4 regions of the Paenibacillus woosongensis genome follow, and region 4 is predicted to be linked to each of the others. Evidence: riboswitches for the same ligand, from Rfam matches in the RefSeq annotation. Region 4 holds a riboswitch; each other region holds the start of a gene.
The links. Region 4 has a riboswitch for cyclic di-AMP ahead of QNH46_RS00140 (resuscitation-promoting factor). Riboswitches for the same ligand answer to the same signal wherever they lie in the genome.
Positions count from the first base shown of each region.

Region 1: linked by a shared signal. The riboswitch ahead of QNH46_RS20850 (KamA family radical SAM protein) and the one ahead of QNH46_RS00140 (resuscitation-promoting factor) in region 4 are both predicted to bind cyclic di-AMP.
Region 2: linked by a shared signal. The riboswitch ahead of QNH46_RS19690 (TrkH family potassium uptake protein) and the one ahead of QNH46_RS00140 (resuscitation-promoting factor) in region 4 are both predicted to bind cyclic di-AMP.
Region 3: linked by a shared signal. The riboswitch ahead of QNH46_RS13075 (3D domain-containing protein) and the one ahead of QNH46_RS00140 (resuscitation-promoting factor) in region 4 are both predicted to bind cyclic di-AMP.

Region 1 covers NZ_CP126084.1:4,512,336-4,516,812, reverse strand. Annotated here, with positions in the region: gene QNH46_RS20875 (Cof-type HAD-IIB family hydrolase) at 1-262, shown strand, start outside; gene QNH46_RS20870 (transposase) at 343-594, opposite strand; gene QNH46_RS20865 (hypothetical protein) at 841-1,005, shown strand; gene QNH46_RS20860 (ankyrin repeat domain-containing protein) at 987-1,400, shown strand; gene QNH46_RS20855 (antibiotic biosynthesis monooxygenase) at 1,406-1,807, shown strand; cyclic di-AMP (ydaO/yuaA leader) riboswitch at 1,866-2,015, shown strand; gene QNH46_RS20850 (KamA family radical SAM protein) at 2,150-3,337, shown strand; gene QNH46_RS20845 (winged helix-turn-helix domain-containing protein) at 3,507-4,477, shown strand, end outside.
Region 2 covers NZ_CP126084.1:4,300,842-4,305,318, reverse strand. Annotated here, with positions in the region: gene uvrC (excinuclease ABC subunit UvrC) at 1-1,086, shown strand, start outside; gene QNH46_RS19695 (CPBP family intramembrane glutamic endopeptidase) at 1,055-2,779, opposite strand; cyclic di-AMP (ydaO/yuaA leader) riboswitch at 3,056-3,219, shown strand; gene QNH46_RS19690 (TrkH family potassium uptake protein) at 3,331-4,477, shown strand, end outside.
Region 3 covers NZ_CP126084.1:2,861,433-2,865,909, forward strand. Annotated here, with positions in the region: gene QNH46_RS13065 (dihydroorotate dehydrogenase electron transfer subunit) at 1-644, opposite strand, end outside; gene QNH46_RS13070 (polysaccharide deacetylase family protein) at 823-1,617, shown strand; gene QNH46_RS13075 (3D domain-containing protein) at 1,720-2,397, opposite strand; cyclic di-AMP (ydaO/yuaA leader) riboswitch at 2,400-2,579, opposite strand; gene QNH46_RS13080 (amino acid ABC transporter ATP-binding protein) at 2,751-3,473, opposite strand; gene QNH46_RS13085 (amino acid ABC transporter permease) at 3,460-4,134, opposite strand; gene QNH46_RS13090 (transporter substrate-binding domain-containing protein) at 4,248-4,477, opposite strand, start outside.
Region 4 covers NZ_CP126084.1:28,578-33,054, forward strand. Annotated here, with positions in the region: gene QNH46_RS00130 (HD domain-containing protein) at 1-356, shown strand, start outside; gene QNH46_RS00135 (TatD family hydrolase) at 376-1,143, shown strand; cyclic di-AMP (ydaO/yuaA leader) riboswitch at 1,358-1,572, shown strand; gene QNH46_RS00140 (resuscitation-promoting factor) at 1,827-2,963, shown strand; gene rnmV (ribonuclease M5) at 3,078-3,632, shown strand; gene rsmA (16S rRNA (adenine(1518)-N(6)/adenine(1519)-N(6))-dimethyltransferase RsmA) at 3,639-4,477, shown strand, end outside.

The DNA of each region.
Region 1 (4,477 bases), 810 kb from region 4:
TACGGAGGCGGGCGTAGATAAGGGGACGAGCCTGCACCATCTCATCCAGCAGCTGGGTATCAAGCGGGAAGAAGTTATAGCGATCGGGGATAGCTATAATGATCTGGCGATGATTGAATTTGCCGGGCTTGGCGTAGCCATGGGCAATGCTCCCGACGATATTAAGGCTGTCGCAGATTATGTAACCGACACGAATATGGAAGACGGCGTAGCTAAAGTCGTCGAGAAATATATGCTGAATCAAGCGGCATCTACCGTCTAGACACGGAAATAGAAACATAGCCATATGTACGATGAGCGTTGCCGGGGGCAGCGCTCTTTGTGCTGTTGGCGATGATCCATTCAGTAATAAACGGCGATTTGTGCGATTTCCCGTTGTTGTTCATCGATCATTTGAGATTGCTGGCGAAGAGTTTCGCCTTGGTTAACGGGTTCATTTTCAAATTCTCGATACTTTCCGACCCAGTTTCGTAATGTACCGGGGTTAATGTTTAACTCGTTTGCGATCTCCTCGAGTGACTTGGTTTGTTCTTGCACATACTTTACGGCTTCACGTTTAAATGTTTCGTTATACCGTTGTCTCGTCTCACTCATTTCGACACCTCTTTATCTTATTAGACTCATTATCTATTTTTGCACTAAGAGATGTCCACTTTTTATTCTAACTGCAGAATTACATCTAGTTACCTGAATCTGATCATTTAGTCATAAATCCGTAGTTTATTTTAGTGGAGGGAAAGATTCCACCCCTCTTATTGACAATGAGAATCATTATCAATAGAATGGAATTGATCAATCATTGAGAATGCTTATCAATTATGTAGAATGGAGGAATGGAAGATGAACCAAGCATCATTGGTATATATATCATGGCTTCTCATTATCAGTGCGGCGGTGTGCCGAAGAGAGGGCGAGCGGCAACGAGAGAGCGATGAACAGAAACAGAGAGCGAGAGGTTCGGACAGCACGGGCAAGGAGGGGTATACATGCCAAGAGGGCCTTTAAATCACGAGCTGGTACGTGAATTTATTGTAGCGGCGCATGGCGATTATGATGAGGTGGCAAGGCTGCTCAAGCAGGAACCCGCACTCGTTCATGGGGTCATTGATTGGGGGAGCGGCGATTGGGAGAGCGCCCTCGGCGCCGCATCGCATACCGGGAATTTCAGCATTGCAAGGCTGCTGCTGGCGCACGGGGCACGGATGGATATTTTTGCTGCGGCTATGCTTGGAGAGCTGAACGTCGTTAAAGCGATCGTCGAAAATCACCCCGAGACCGTCTATGCCAAAGGCCCGCACGGTATATCGCTGATTCGCCACGCCGAGGCTGGGGGAAATGCCGCCATTTTCGTCCATGAGTATTTAAGTTCATTTCTATCGAAAGAAGTGGTCGGAAAATGATGGTGATGATGAAGGCCATCCAAACGATCCGGGTTCGAAAAGGCAGGGTAAATGAAGTATTGTCCCGCTTCAGGACGCCTTCACCGGTTCATTCTTTTGAAGGCTTCCTGCTCATGGAAGTGCTGATCAAGGATAACAGCCAGGAATGCGACGAGCTGCAGGTTTGCACGACATGGGAGGATAGGCGGTATTTTGACAAATGGTCAACGAGCAGAGCTGCGCGAACGCTGCACAGCAAAGTCAGGGAGCTTAAGCCGGAAGACAGCTCCATCATTGGCTCCGAGCTGGCGACTTATGAAATAGCGGCGCTGTATGAGCCGCCTCGCCAAAAGCTTGACCCCGAACGGATCATGACAGGGCAGATGACAGAAAATAACATTAAACGTCAAATTTTAAGAATATTATAATTATTCCAATTCTCTTGTTAATTGCCCTAAGGTTGACAATCTTTCCCTTACACCGTATCATAGACACACGCTTAGTTTCTTGGTGATAGCCAGGAAAGCGGGGGAACCAGTTTTTTTTCTTGGGGCGAATCACTCATTCCTATGAGGTGTAGGGTACCATCTTACCCGAGTCCGTCAGCTAACCTCGTCAGCAGTGGATGGGTCTGTTTTAAATCATTAATTACGTCTCTTTAGACCCTGTTTTGGGGTCTATTTTTGTCTTCTGACCCTTGCTGGCGCAGCTGTGTCTAGACCCCCGGTTTGGGGTCTTTTTTGTTGATTACTAGGAAGGAGGATGTACAAATGACAAAGGCGAAAACGAAGTACATTACGAATCTGGACAGACTGACGATGATTCCGGAGGAGGAGCGGGCGCGTTTGAAACCGATTACGGAGAAGTTCGTATTTCGGGTGAACGATTATTATTTGAGCCTGATTGACTGGAACGATCCCCAGGATCCGATTCGCAAGCTGGTTATCCCGAATGAAGGGGAGCTAGAGGAATACGGCCGCTGGGATGCGTCAGACGAGGATACCAACTATGTCGTGCCGGGCTGTCAGCACAAGTATACGACGACAGCTCTGCTGATCGTGTCGGAGGTGTGCGGCGCGTACTGCCGATATTGCTTCCGCAAGCGTTTGTTCCGCAATGACGTGAAGGAGGCCATGTCCGATGTACAGCCGGGGATCGATTATATCGCCAAGCATCCCGAAATCAACAACGTCCTGTTGACCGGCGGGGACAGCCTCATTCTGGCTACGGAGAAGCTGCGGGGAATTCTGGCCCAGCTGCGTGAAATCGAGCATGTTAAGATCATTCGTCTTGGCTCCAAGATTCCTGTATTTAATCCGATGCGCATTTACGAGGACGAGGAACTGCTCGATGTGATCCGCACCTTTTCCACGCCGGAGCAGCGCATTTACGTCATGGCTCATATTAACCATCCGCGCGAAATTACGGCGGAAGCGAGACGCGGCTTCCAGGCACTGCATGAGGCTGGCGCGATCGTAGTCAACCAGACCCCCGTGCTAAAAGGCATCAACGATGACCCTGTAGTGCTTGGCGAACTGCTGGATAAGCTGTCCTGGGCAGGGGTTACGCCTTACTACTTCTTCGTGAACAGGCCGGTAGCCGGGAACCGGGATTTCGTCCTTTCCCTGGAAGAGGTCTACCGGATCGTCGAGGAGGCGAAGGCGCGCACATCCGGGCTGGGCAAACGCGTCAGACTGTCGATGAGCCATACGTCGGGCAAGATCGAAATTCTAGCAATTGAAAACGGCAAGGCCTATTTGAAATATCACCAGTCCCGTGACGGGGATTACGGCAAATTGATGATCCTCGATTGTCCGAAGGATGCGTCCTGGTTCGACGACCTTCCCGGCAATGAACAGTATTGGAAGCAGCCGGAGAAGAAGACGGATGAAATCGTCTCTGTAAACGAGCTGCCCGATTTTCCACAGAAGAGAAAACGTACGCCTGCCATGTTATAACATAATAGAACATAGTAAATCATCCCCTGAGGGGCGGCCTAAAGCAATATTGACCGCCTCCTTCGGGGATTTTTATTTTGCACCCAGATCGGTTGCGCGCTTTTCATTTCTCAGGAGGGCGGTGATCGATTATGATAAATCTAATAAGACATTTGGAGAAGGGGTAGTTATGGAGAGACTGACATTCGATCCTTCCGGCTACAAAGTAAAATGGGGCTCCGAGAGCATCACGCTGCTGGCGAAGGAGTTCGCGCTGCTGCAATTTCTGTATCGTCACCGCGACAGGGCTTTTACGCGCGATCAGCTCCTTGATCGGGTGTGGACGATGGAATACCCGGTAGAGCGGACAGTGGATGATCATATTTACCGCCTGAGGAAGAAGCTGTCTCCCTGGGCGCATATTCGCATCAATACTGTGCGGGGATACGGATACAGCCTGACCGTCGGGGAACCGAAATCCGTAATGAATCCGTCGGTTGGCGATCGCGAGGTTAATTCCTCGGTGCGGGATATTTTCAAGAAATACCACCTGTTCGGTCAAGGCAAATCGATGCTGGCGCTGGCTACGCAGAAGGACATACTCGGCTTCGAGCTGGATCCGTTCTACGCCGTTTATTTGAAATTCCTACAAGGCGATATCACCTGGTTCCTGGAAGCGGACGGCCTGCCGCTGCAAACCCGGCTGTACTGGCTGCTGATTTTATACCGAGGGACAAATCCCGAGCCGGAGCAAATACTGCGCTATTGTGAACAGGCCATTGCCCGGCAAGCCCTTTCTCCGGAGGAGCATCGCGAAATGCGTATACTTAACATTCTTGAGGTGTATGCGGATGCCGGACTTGAAGTGGAGGCGATGAAGCGGTTCGCAGAGACGAGGAAGACGGTTGAGGCGGATGGGCTCAGCGGGTTTGTCATGCCGGTAGCTCTTATGGAAATATATGTTTGCGTGCTGGCCGGAGAGCTTGAGGAAGCGGACAAGGTGGCGGAACGATTGGCCCGCTTGCTCGAGGATATGCCGTATTTGCGGGAAATCGGACGTTTTCGCATCGTTCAGGGGCTTTTGGATTTGGCGCGCGGCCGCAAAAAGGAGGCGGAGCAAAAGTTTGATGAAGGTCTGGATGTGCTGGAGATGTCGCTGAA
Region 2 (4,477 bases), 1.0 Mb from region 4:
AAAGGCTGGATGTGCGTGCAAATCTTGTATATGCGCCAGGGAAAAATGATCGAACGGCATGCCTCGGCATTTCCTTTCTACGGCGAGGCCTACCAGGACTTTCTATCGTTTATAACGCAATATTATAGCGATAACCCGGCATTGCCCCAGGAGATCCTGCTTCCGGCGGAACCAACCGGCACGGAAACGGGAGAGGACGGTTCAGAGGCGGATGCCAAGGAAGGCGCGGACGCGATCAGCGGGGCCGCGGAACTGCAGCAGTGGCTTGGCGTCAAGACGCTGGTGCCGCAGCGGGGGCTGAAACGGCAAATGATCTCCATGGCCGAGGAGAATGCCCGGGTGTCCCTGGAGGAGAAGTTCCGGCTCATAGAGCGGGACGAGGAGCGCACCTCGAAGGCAGCTGAAAATTTAGGCGCTGCGATCGGGTTAGAGTCGCTGTCGCGGATCGAGGCGTTCGACAACTCGAACATTCAGGGAACGAACCCGGTATCCGCCATGGTCGTATTCATTGACGGGAAGCCGGCGAAAAAAGAGTACCGGAAATACAAAGTCCGCACCGTAGAGGGTCCAGACGATTACGAGACGATGCGGGAAGTGATTCGCCGCCGCTATGAGCGGGTGCTCAAAGAGAATTTGCCGCAGCCGGATCTGATCGTCGTGGACGGCGGGAAAGGCCAAATTTCAGCAGCGGTTGACGTGCTGGAGAACGAGCTGGGCTTGTTCATTCCCGTGTGCGGACTCGTCAAGGATGATAAGCACAGAACCGCCCAGCTCATGGTTGGAGATCCGCCGGAGCCGGTGCATCTGCCTCGTGACAGTCAGGAGTTCTATCTCCTGCAGCGCATTCAGGAGGAGGTTCACCGCTTCGCGATTACGTTTCACCGGGAGCAGCGGGCCAAATCGATGGTGGCCTCGCGGCTGGACGCGATCCCGGGGATCGGAGAGAAGCGGCGCAAGCTGCTGCTGAAGCATTTCGGTTCGCTCAAAAAAATAAAAGAGGCCTCCGTCGAAGACTTTCGGCCTCTTTCGATCGGCGACAAGCTCGCCAATCAGATTATAAATGCCCTTCGGGATGAGGAGTCGTAAACTGCGGCTCCTCTTCTTTGCGTTGTACCGGCGGAATGCTCTCCGTCCGGCCCGGCGGGTTGAACAAATATATAACATAGGCTACGATCGCCGGCAGAGCGATGTAAACAATCCCTGCGGTCCAGTTCAGCACCCCGCCCATCAGCATAAGGCTGAGCGACATGAGGATGCTGTTGAAGATGACATGCGTGAACATGGCGGTAATATAGCCGTAGCGCAGAAAAACAAAGCTGAACAACAGCCCGACAATCGTCAATTCAATCGGGCGTGAATAGACGGGATAAATCGGATACAAGGAATGTCCGAACGCCCAAATCATCGATGAGATCAAGCTGGCTACGAACGTGCTGCGGAATATTTTCTTCAGCATCGGGATGCCGAACAAGCGATAGACAGCTTCCTCGCCGATCCCTGCTACCCAGGCGAGCAAGGGGAACAGGATGGGATAGAGCATGTTGTAGGCCGACTGGGTGGCATCAGTCGTTGACCAGGTGCCGATCGTGTGTCCAAGGACAAAGAAGATGACCGATTGCGCCCCGAGCAGGATCAAAGCCCACAAATAGGCGCTTTGCATCGAGAACAGGACATGCTGCCCGTATCCCGGCTCCTTGGCTCTGGCCCATAAATTAAGCCCCTGTTTGCGCCAGAGTCCGTCTCCTCCGATCAGGGAGAAGTAAATAGAGGCCGATATTACCAAAGTGAGTGCGCCTTGCACGATGAAGCCGAGGATCAGGACCTCTGTTCCGAGCCCGTCCTTCTCCAGCATCGGAAGCATATTAACCGCTCCGACCATCGTAAAAATAAAGTAAGCAGTGGACAGAACCAGGCCGCGCAGAAAAGAAGAAAACGGTCTGGTCTTCACACTATAGATGATCGCCAGAATGCCGAGCACGAAGGTGAATAGGGCGTAGCCAACCCAGGTGAACCAGCTGGCCAGCTTCTTTTGGCCTTTTACATAGTCCAGATGAGCGGCAGGGGGATCGAAATATGCTTCCATGGAGGACACGGTTCCGTCTTGGAAGCGAAATTCGATTAGCCCGCGGGATTGACCGGCTTCATAGCCCGGAATTTCGTAGATCAGACCCGATTCGTTTTCGGCGCTCTCGATCTTCAGTTGAGCGGGATCGAAGTCAAATGCCTTAAGATACGGAGCAGCCAGGCTTTCTTTGTCCTCGGGCGTCAAGTCTCCCTCCGTGACCTGCAACCCCCTGCCGCCCGTGATGCCTTGCTTCTGCAGCAGATCCCTGGTGGCGTTGCTGTAGGTTTCGACACGTTCGAATCCGGCCACTCTGCCGCCATACATGTTAACGTCTACGGTTAAGGCGCTAAGGATGCCGTCTGGCTGCTCGAAGCGAACGCGAAATATCTCGAGCGGAAACTGTTCATCGTAATTTTGCATATAAGTTTTCATCAGGCCCGCTCGGGTTAAGTAACCATATATGTCCGATCGAGATTCATATGTAACCAAAACATCGTCCAATGCTACAGGCAGCTCCAGTGTCGAAGCGGCGAACTCGGCAGCGATTTCCTTCGCCTGCTGCTTTGTGATCGTCTTCTGAATTTGCTGCAATGAATCCGGCGTGGCCATCGGCAGAACCTGCAGGGCCAGAAAAAGGAGGAAACCTACGGCGGCCAGCACCCGAAGCGTGGTGCGCTTCGGCGTTCGCCCTGCGGACGAAAAGTTGGATAACATTCAAAAACCCCTTTGCTCTAGTGTAAATGGATATCATTGTAAAGATATCATAAGCATGGAGCAATCGCCAGAATCGAACGAGCCAAGCGCAGAAAAGAGGCAATAATTCCGCAAAAATACAGTATGGCTCAGAGAATGAAGGATGGCAAGCTCCGTTTCAGGCGGCAAAGGTGATTTTCATGGTATTTCGGGTAAATCAAGCTTTGTGGTGGACGTTAATTAAGCTTATAATCCAATTCATAAAGATGGAATGAAAATGTGAAATGAAAGAATTGAAAAGAATATCGGCCGAATTTCCAATGGAAAACGGGGGAACCAATTTTTTTGGGTGAATTTCTCAGGCCCTGCACGGACGGGAAAGTCCGGCGCAGGAGGCGAATAGGGCTGCTCTGCAGGCCCGAGCCCGTCAGCTAACCTCGTAGGCGTATTGCAGCAGGAACCATTACCGAAAGGGCTCTGGATTTCCAGTGCTTTTTTCTTTTGCCAAAGTGTCCATAATAAAGGGGTATAAATGTGAGGAACGCAGATCAAGGAAAGAGGAGGTGAGCACGATGCCGTCCCAATGGTTTAAATTATCTCCACCGCGTATATTGGTGCTTGGCTTTGCGGCGATTATACTGGCCGGAACACTCCTGCTGATGACGCCGCTCGCCACCACAACCGGGGAATCTCTTCCTTTCGTTGATGCGTTGTTTACGGCGACCTCGGCCACTTGTGTTACGGGGCTTGTCGTTCGCGATACAGGGACTTATTTCTCGTCATTCGGCCAAATCGTGATTATGACTCTTATTCAGATTGGGGGTCTAGGCTTCATGACCATGGCGACCCTCTTCTCCCTTGTGTTCAAGCGGCGGATTTCGCTGCGCGACCGCCTTCTGCTGCAGGAGGCGATGAATCAGAATACGATGGAGGGCATCGTGCGCCTCATACGCAAGGTACTGATGTATTCCCTGGTCATTGAAGTCAGCGCCGCCCTGTTGTTTGCGATTCGCTGGGCGTTTGACATGCCGCTAGGGCAGGCCGCCTACTATGGAGTGTTTCATGCGGTGTCACTGTTCAATAACGCCGGCTTCGATTTATTCGGGAAATTTCACAGCCTCACGGGGTATGTAGACGATCCGCTCGTTAACTTCGTAGCGATGTTCCTGATCGTATCGGGCGGGCTCGGTTTTATTGTGTTGTCCGAGCTCGCGGATTTCCGCCGCAGCCGCAAGCTGTCGCTGCATTCCAAAGTGGTTCTGTCCATGACCGGATCGCTTATTTTCATCGGGGCGCTCGTCATCTTTATATTCGAATTTACGAATGCCAAAACGATGGGCTCTTTGGATTGGGGCGGGAAAATATGGGGTTCATTATTCCAGTCGGTCACGACACGGACGGCGGGCGCGAATTCAGTGGATATCGGGACTCTTCGCCAGGCCACCCAATTCTTCATAATCATCCTGATGTTTATCGGCGCTTCCCCGGGCTCGACGGGCGGCGGGATCAAGACGACGACGTTCATGATATTGGTTGGCGCGGTCATTTCTATGATTCGCGGACGCAATGATATGGTGCTCTTCCGCTATCGTTTGTCCCAGGAGCGGATTTTTAAGGCCGTCACGATTACGATGCTGGCGCTGTTTCTCGTCATAGCGGCGGCAATGATATTATCCACGACCGAGGAAGCGGGTTTTCTGAGCATTCTGTTCGAGACGA
Region 3 (4,477 bases), 2.5 Mb from region 4:
CGTTGATCCCGGCATTTTACACTGCACACGAGACAAGCCCCAATGCCGCAGGCCATGCGATTTTCCAGCGATACGTACACCTTGGCCGCACTGGCGGATTCCTGCTTCCGGCGCTGCACAGCTTGAAGCATCGGCTCCGGCCCGCAAGCAATAATGGTATCGTAAGCGTTAAAATCAACCTGTTTCAGCACAATGCCGCCCACATCCACTATCACGTTGCCGGTCGTCGCCGCTTCGAATTGCTGCACCAAGTAAGCCTCCCGGCTAAATCCCAAATACACGTCCGCAGCAGAATACTCGCCAAGCGCATAGAACAACGGAGCTGCGCCGATCCCGCCCCCGACCAGAGCGACTTTTTCTTCAGCCGGCACTTCCGGGAACCCATTTCCAAACGGGCCCTCCAATTGGAGCTCATCTCCGGGCCGCAAAGCGCTGAGAAGCTTTGTCCCTTCCCCCGCTAGCTGATAAAGAAACTCAATGCCTCCCCCGTCCCGGTTAAAGATGCTGAGCGGCCTGGAGAGCAGAGGATACTTATCCCATGCCCGAACCATATAGAATTGGCCCATCCGTCCCGTGTATGATCCTGCAGCCTTTAATCTGAAAATGTTCGGGGCTACTTCTACATTTACCATGACAACCGCCATGCCTCTCACCTCACTAACAAATAAGCGTATCTACTGCTTCACTGCTTTATCTAAAGATGCTATTTTTGCGCGGGCAAGTCTGTGACAAATAGCACACCCTTGCAGGAGCGGTCATATTTATGTGAAGTTTTGGGCATACCAGTAAATAACCATTCAGCGATCAAAGGAGAAGGTATCCATGTCCAAACTCTTCAAGGCGCCGGGCGCATGGCTGTTATGCCTGGCGCTAGTTACGGGAATGGCCCCCGCGCCTGCCGAATCCGTGTTAAACCCGGAACCCACCTCCTCCGAACAAGCCGTAAATGCCGAAGCTAAGCCAATGACGCTGGGAGAGCTCCGGCGGAAATACTCGGAAACGTTCAAGTTCAGCGGTCCTGAGGTCAAGCAAATTGCCCTGACCTTCGATGATGTTCCCGATCCGCGCTTCACCCCTAAAGTGTTGGATATACTGAAGAAACACGGCGTCAAAGCCACTTTCTTCGTCGTAGGCAGCCGGGCGAAGAAGCATCCGGAGCTGCTGCGGAGAATTCACCATGAAGGGCATATCATCGGCAACCATTCTTACAGCCACCCTTTGTTTAAGAAACAATCCGTCCAGGAATTCAAAAGCGAAATTGAGCGAACCGAGAAAGTGATCGAACGGATTATCGGTTACAAACCTCGCCTCATTCGTCCCCCCTACGGAGAAATTAACGAGGAGCAGCTCAAATGGGCCAAGCGGCAAGGCTACAAAATCATTAACTGGAACGTCGATTCCCTCGATTGGAAAGCGCTAAGCAAAGAGAAGGTCAAGCATAACGTGCTCAGCGCCGTCGGTCCGGGATCCATCGTGCTGCAGCATGCCGGGGGCGGTACGGGTTCCAATTTGACGGGAACTATCGAGGCTCTGCCGGATATTATTAAGGTGCTGCGGAATCGTGGCTATCGCTTCGTAACGATTCCCGAGCTGCTATCTTATAAGAAAGCACTATAACCAGCACCTGTTTGCAAGCAAAAAAAGGACATCCCTGCAGATCCCCAGATCTCGCAGTGGACGTCCTTATTTAATATCATCTAATCATGGCTTAAATTTGTATTAATTCAAAACATATAGCGTGACATCCTGAAAACCAAAGTCGTTAACCTTTTGCGGGCTCGCCGGAATGAAGATGTCGATGCGGTTCCCTTTGATCGCGCCGCCCTGATCAGTCGCTGTGGCGACGAAGGCGTTCTTCGGCAGATCAGGATGGCTGTGTCCGGTGACCAGCACTTTGGTGCCCATCGGAATGACGTTTGGATCAACAGCGATCGTTCCGAGCTTCAAAGGATTGCCATAATAGTCGACAGGGCCCCATTTCCCGTTTTCGCTGGCAGCCGCAGAGTAAGCTGTCGCTTTGACCTTTACTGTGGATTTGTAGTTAAACGATTTGCCCCAGGCCTGTACGACCCGTTCCGCCGTTAATACTTTTAGCGTAGAGAGCGGCTGAGCCTCGCTTCCAGAGGCGGAAAGCGCCTGCATGTTTTGTCCTGGTATCGTGATTTTTAAACCTTCGTAAATATTCGTTGCTTCTATGCTCGGATTCGCTTTCATCAGCTTGTCCAAATTGACCCCGTACTGCTTGGCGAGAATATAGAAGGTGTCCCCATTCTTCGCCGTATGTACTGAATCCGCATATGCTGGCACGGCCTGCAGCGCTCCTAACAACCCGGCTGCAATCACCGCTGACTTAATCCCCATTCCCAATTTGTGAAGACCTTTACGTTGTTTAAACATGATGCTCCTCCTTTAACTTGGCCTGCGGAGTTAGTTGTCGGATTCGGAAAAAAGGATAGCTCCCGGCGCCGATCATCAGCGCTTCACCCCAAGACATGCCATGCTTGTCACCTTGTACTTGCATTGCTCGTCATAAGTCGTCCCCCGCACCTGCCTTGGCAGTGTTTCGGCCGTAATGAATATATCACAATTTTGTAACCTATGGGCCATGCAAATGTTACCAATGGTATTCAAACCAGTATTTATAAGAAAAAACATTGACGAAAACCGTAACAAAAATTTAAATTTTGACAGACGGCACCAAAAAGGCATGACCCACGGTCATGCCTTTTTGGTGCTATTCTAATTACAAATTACAATACTTTACTTAAGAAATCCTGCGTCCGCTGATTCTGCGGCGAACCGAACACCTGCTGCGGGCTGCCCTGCTCGATAATAACGCCTTGATCCATAAACAAGATGCGGTCGCCGACCTCGCGGGCGAAGCCCATTTCATGCGTGACGATCACCATCGTCATCCCGCCTGTCGCCAGCTCCTTCATGACTTCCAGAACCTCGCCCACCATCTCGGGATCGAGTGCGGACGTCGGCTCGTCAAACAGCATCACATGCGGCTCCATCGCCAGGGCGCGAGCGATGGCGATGCGCTGCTTCTGTCCTCCTGACAGCTGGGAAGGGTAAGCCCCGCTCTTGTCCTCCAGACCCACTTTGCGCAACAGCTGAAGCGCGAAGGCCTCTGCGTCCTGCTTCGCCTGTTTTTTCACCTGAAGCGGAGCCATCATAATATTCTCAAGCACCGTTTTGTGAGGAAAAAGGTTAAAATGCTGAAATACCATACCCATCTTCTCACGGGTTTTGTTGATATTATGATTCTTGCCGGTAATAAGCTCTCCTTCGAAATGAATTTCGCCACTGGACGGCTCCTCAAGCCGGTTCAGACAGCGCAGGAAGGTGCTTTTTCCCGATCCGCTCGGCCCGATAACGACGACGACCTCGCCGCGGTTGATTTCCAGGTCAATGCCTTTTAAAATATGCAGCTGGCCGAATTTTTTATGCAAATTCTTAACGGTTATCACTAGCCTGCAGCCTCCTTTCGAAACGGCCCAAAATGCGGGAAAGTGTAAAAGTGACGATAAAATACATCACGGCAACGATCAGGAACGGCATCATGCCGTTATACGTAATCCCTTGAACGGCGCCCGCCTGGAACATCATTTCGGTCACCCCGATAAAGGAAACGATCGACGATTCCTTGACGATGACAACGAACTCGTTGCCAATCGCCGGCAGCACGTTTTTGATCGCCTGCGGAATAATAATGAAACGCATCGTTTGACCCTGCGTCATTCCGAGCGAACGCGCCGCTTCGCTTTGACCGCGGTCTACGCCCTGAATGCCCGCGCGGAATATTTCCGCTAAATAAGCCGAGCTGTTAATGGACAGCGTAATCGCCCCCGATTCAATCGGATCAAAATTGATATCGAACATGTAAGACAAGCCGTAGTGAATGATCATCAGCTGTACTAGCATCGGCGTTCCGCGCAGAAACTCAACCCAGGCATGTCCGATAAAGCGTACGATTCCCCATGGCGACATCCGGATCAAAGCGACAAACAATCCGAGAATGAACCCGAATAATACGCCTAACGCAGCAAGCCATAACGTGTACTGCAGTCCGGTTAGAAAATAACTGCGGTATTCCCAAAACATCGTTGCAAATTCAGTAAAAAAGTTCATAAGCCTATCATACCTCCAATTACAGCGCCCGTTTCGTTAAAAAACAGAAAAATAGCGAATTTGCTCCGCTATTTTCTGCCAGGTTGTCTTATCATCGCATTGCCAACGCCAAGTTATCTAATGGACAGATCGCTGGCTTCTTGTACGAATTTCTCAATGCTCCCGTCCTGGATCAGGCGATCCAATGTGGCATTCACTTGGTCCAGCAGCTCCTTGTTGCCCTTCTTAATGCCTACGACGTAGCCGTCATCCTCCGTTACCGGCTCCGCATCGGTAATGACGATGCCGTCAACATTCTTCACGAACGATTCGGCAACAGGGCCTTCGATAATAGCTACATCAA
Region 4 (4,477 bases):
ATCGTAAATTGTACAAATATGTTGAACTGGATTCGCTCGATTTGGAGAAAATAAGGGAAATTCGCGAAGAATTCCGAAAATTGGGCTTAAATCCGGATTATGATCTGATCATTGATTTTCCGACGGACTTGCCTTATGATGTGTCTCGTCCTGACGAAGAACTTCGCGGCAAGCAAATTTTGCTGCTGGACAAGCAGGAGCGCTTGGTGGAAATATCGGAGGTTTCCGATATTGTCCGGTCGATTAGCGGCATACAGCGGGGTAAATTTTATTTGTACTTTCCAGACAATAAACTACAGGCGGTCTGTTCTCAGCTGCCTGCCGATTTAGCTCGTATTTTTGGACAGGAAACTTAATTACAGGAGGGTTATCGCCATGTTAGTGGATACACATACGCATTTGGACGCGGAGCAGTTTGACGAGGATCGCGAGGAAACGATTTCTCGCGCGGTGGAACAGGGAGTTACGCGCATGATCAACATCGGTTTTAATCGGGAAACGATTCCTACCACAATGAAGCTGGCCGAGAGCTACGACTTCATATATGCCGCCGTCGGCTGGCATCCCCAGGACGCCATCACGATGAAGGAAGAGGATTTGGACTGGATTGCTGAATTATGCCGCCATGAGAAAGTAGTTGCCATTGGAGAGATTGGTCTTGATTATTATTGGGATACTTCACCCAAGGATGTCCAGCATGCCGTATTCCGCAAGCAGATCGGGCTGGCTCGGGAGCTTGGAATGCCAATCGTCATTCATAACCGGGATGCTCATGAGGATACAGTGCGTATTTTGCGGGAAGAGAAAGCCCATGAAGTCGGAGGAGTAATGCATTCGTTTTCGGGGAGCTGGGAAACGGCCAAATTATGTCTGAACTTGGGATTTCATTTGTCCTTCGGGGGCCCGATTACCTTCAAAAACGCAAAACAGCCTAAAGAGGTGTTGAAACAAACACCGCTCGACCGGTTATTGATTGAAACAGACTCCCCTTATTTGACTCCGCATCCTTATCGTGGAAAGAGAAATGAGTCCGCCTATGTCCATTTAGTGGCAGAGGCAGCCGCTGAATTAAAAGGGTTGTCCTTCCAAGAAATTGCAGAAATCACAACCCGCAATGCGCTGGAACTATTTTCCATTCGGTGAAATCGGGAGGAAAAGCGGTGAAAAGAAGAGATTTCTGGAAAGATTAATGCATTTTAATTTAAAACACCGAGTCTATTACATTTTTTTAACCTTTTTCTTAAGAAAACGTTCTTGATTCGTCCTTTACAACATGCATTGAAACAGGATAGAATCTTTTCAGTGATCGATTTGGCCGAGTTTGGCGTATTGCCTATGGCCATCGAATCATGTTCCAGAACCAGTCTCGCTGAGTCTCCGTAGAGGAGAACGGGGGAACCGGATACGGCTTGATGAAATGTTTTCATTTACAACGTTGCCGTATTTGATTTCTTTGCAGGATCTTTGGGGTGAATTCAAGGTCATTGCGCCATGAGCGAATGAACCGAGAAAGGGCGGCTCTCTTCGTCCGAACCCGACAGCTAACCTCGTAAGCGTGTTAAGAGAGGCAACTTCGTGCATCCTATTACACCAAGACCTACAGGAGCCACGAAAGAGTTGCTCTAACTCTTTCTTCCGGCTTCTTTTGTTTTGAATAATTGTAATAGGGTCATCATACTGTTGTAAAACAGGAGGTGACAATTGCCGACCAGACTGGGGTAGGATGCGGAATGCTGCAGTTCTAGCATTCCGTAAAAAACGGGAATAGTCACGTCAACATCTCATCATGCATTGACCTAGGGCGGGACTATGAAGGAGGACGGAAAGTGGGCATTTTCAAGAAAGAAGAGACCCATGAATCACGCTCATCCAGTATGTCTTACGCATTGCGATGGAAGCATGAGAACCTACGTCAGATATCGGTCGTCACGTTGTTAACTGTTGCAGCGATCATCGTTATTCTGATTTGGCTGAACGGCAACAGCAAGAACATTTACTTGGTGATAGACGGGAAGATCCAGGAGATCGAGACCCGTAAATCTGTAGTGAATCAAGTACTGGATGAACATTCCATCGTGCTGGGCCAGGGTGATAGCATATCACGGCCGCTTGAGAGCTCCCTGAAGAAGGGGGACCGGATCGTTATCGTAAGGGCGGTTCCGGTGCAAGTCAACGTGGATGGCAAGACAAAGTCGCATCTAACGACTCAATCCAGTGTACAGGGCATTATCAACGAGCTTGGCATTACCGTAAACCCGGATGACAAGATCACTCCGGATTTAAGCAGCAAAGTTACTTCCGATCTTCAGATCAAAGTGGTGCGCGTATCCAAGCAAACAGTACAGACGAAAGAGACCGTGCCATTTGCCGTCGTCAAAACCTCGGATCCTAATTTGGAGAAGGGGCAGACGAAGGTGCTGCAGCAGGGCAGCGAAGGAGTAGTTGTACATCACATCGAAAAAGTGTATGAAGACGGAAATTTCGTATCCAAGCGTTGGCTGAGCAAAGAGATCGAGACGAAGGCTCAGGACAAGGTAGTCGCTGTAGGTACGAAGCCTAAGCCCGAGGCTGTGCTCGCCGCTAATATTACCCGCACTGCGGATAAAGTGGATATCAGTGGAACGACAACCAAAGGCGGCGTCTCATTTAAATATAAAAAAGTGCTTAAAGACGTCACACTAACCGCCTATTCCGCCGAAGAGGATGGCATCGGTACGAAGACCGCCTCCGGGACACGCGTAACGGAAGGCAGAACGATCGCCGTAGACAAGAACGTTGTTCCTATGGGCTGGTGGGTATATATCGAAGGCATTGGGTTCCGCAGAGCCGAGGATACAGGTGGCGCCATCAAGGGCAACAAAATGGACGTTTACTTCGATAGCCTGCAATCGGCGAAGAACTTCGGGCGCAAGAAGGGACGCACGGTGTATGTTATCGGTCCAAACAAACCAGAATTGAACTAATTCCTGTTTTACTTTGTAAAAGGAATAAGATACTATAGATAAATGAAAAAGGTATGGAAAGAAGAGGAGAAGTCCTCTTCTTTTTGCGTATGAGGAAGAGGGTCGTTTGTTCCCATGATTAAAGAGGTTATTGTCGTGGAAGGGCGGGACGATACCGTTGCCGTCAAAAGGGCCGTGCAGGCCGATACGATTGAAACCGGAGGCTCGGCCATCAACGAGACCGTGCTGCGCAAGATTGAGCTGGCGCAGGAGCGGCGCGGGGTCATCATTTTGACTGATCCTGACCATGCTGGCGAGCGAATCCGCAAAATTGTCGCAGGCCGGGTACCGGGCTGCAAGCATGCTTTCCTGCGGGAGGCCGATGCTACGCGGCGCGGTGATATCGGTGTGGAGAATGCCTCTCCCGAAGCCATTCGGGAAGCGCTGGCACGTGTGCATACCGAGATGGAAGCAGTTGAGGCTGATGACACGCTCATCGATTGGGAAGACTTAATAGACGCCGGCTTGATCGTTCACCCTTCAGCCGCCGCCAGAAGGCGCTTGATCGGTGAATTGCTTGGCATCGGTTATTGCAACGGCAAGCAGCTTTACAAACGGCTTAACGTATTTCGGATTAGTCGGGAGGAGTTTCTGGCTGCGCTGGCTCAATTGGAGGACAAAGGGGTATAAAGTGCCATGAGTAGAGAAGATATATCAACGCCGCGCCGCACAAAGGAAATTATTCAGCGGCATGGATTCTCATTTAAGAAAAGCCTCGGTCAGAATTTCCTGATCGACCAGAATATATTAGCCAACATCATCGAAGCGGCAGGCCTAGACAAGACCAAGGGGGCTTTGGAGATCGGACCCGGCATCGGGGCCCTCACGGAGAAGCTGGCTCAGCAGGCCGCCAAGGTAACCGCCGTGGAGATCGACCAGCGGCTGCTCCCCATTCTGGAGGAAGTGCTGGAGCCTTATCCGCATGTTGATGTCGTGCATGGAGATGTGCTGAAGCTAAATTTGCGCGAGCTGTTTGAACAGCAGTTCAAAGATGTGTCCGGCGTAAGTGTCGTGGCCAATTTGCCCTACTACGTTACCACGCCGATTTTGATGAAGCTGCTGGAGGAAGGGCTGTCGCTCGAGCATATCGTCGTAATGATTCAGAAGGAGGTTGCTGAGCGTATGGCGGCTTCTCCTGGGAGCAAGGCTTACGGCAGTCTCAGCATCGCCGTGCAGTATTACAGCGAGCCGGAGCTCGTCTGTATCGTGCCGCATACGGTGTTCATTCCCCAGCCGAATGTGGAGTCAGCCGTAATCCGTTTAACCGTTCGGAAGGAGCCCCCGGTATCGGTGGAGGACGAGGCCTTCTTTTTCGATGTTGTCCATGCGTCCTTTGCTCAAAGAAGGAAGACCATCGCCAATAATCTGAAGAGCCGCTTCTTCCCGAAGGAAGGCCGCGAACGGTTGGAGCAGCTTCTTGCCGAGGCAGGCATAGAACCGAGCCGTCGGGCGGAGACGCTGTCTCTGCAGGAGTA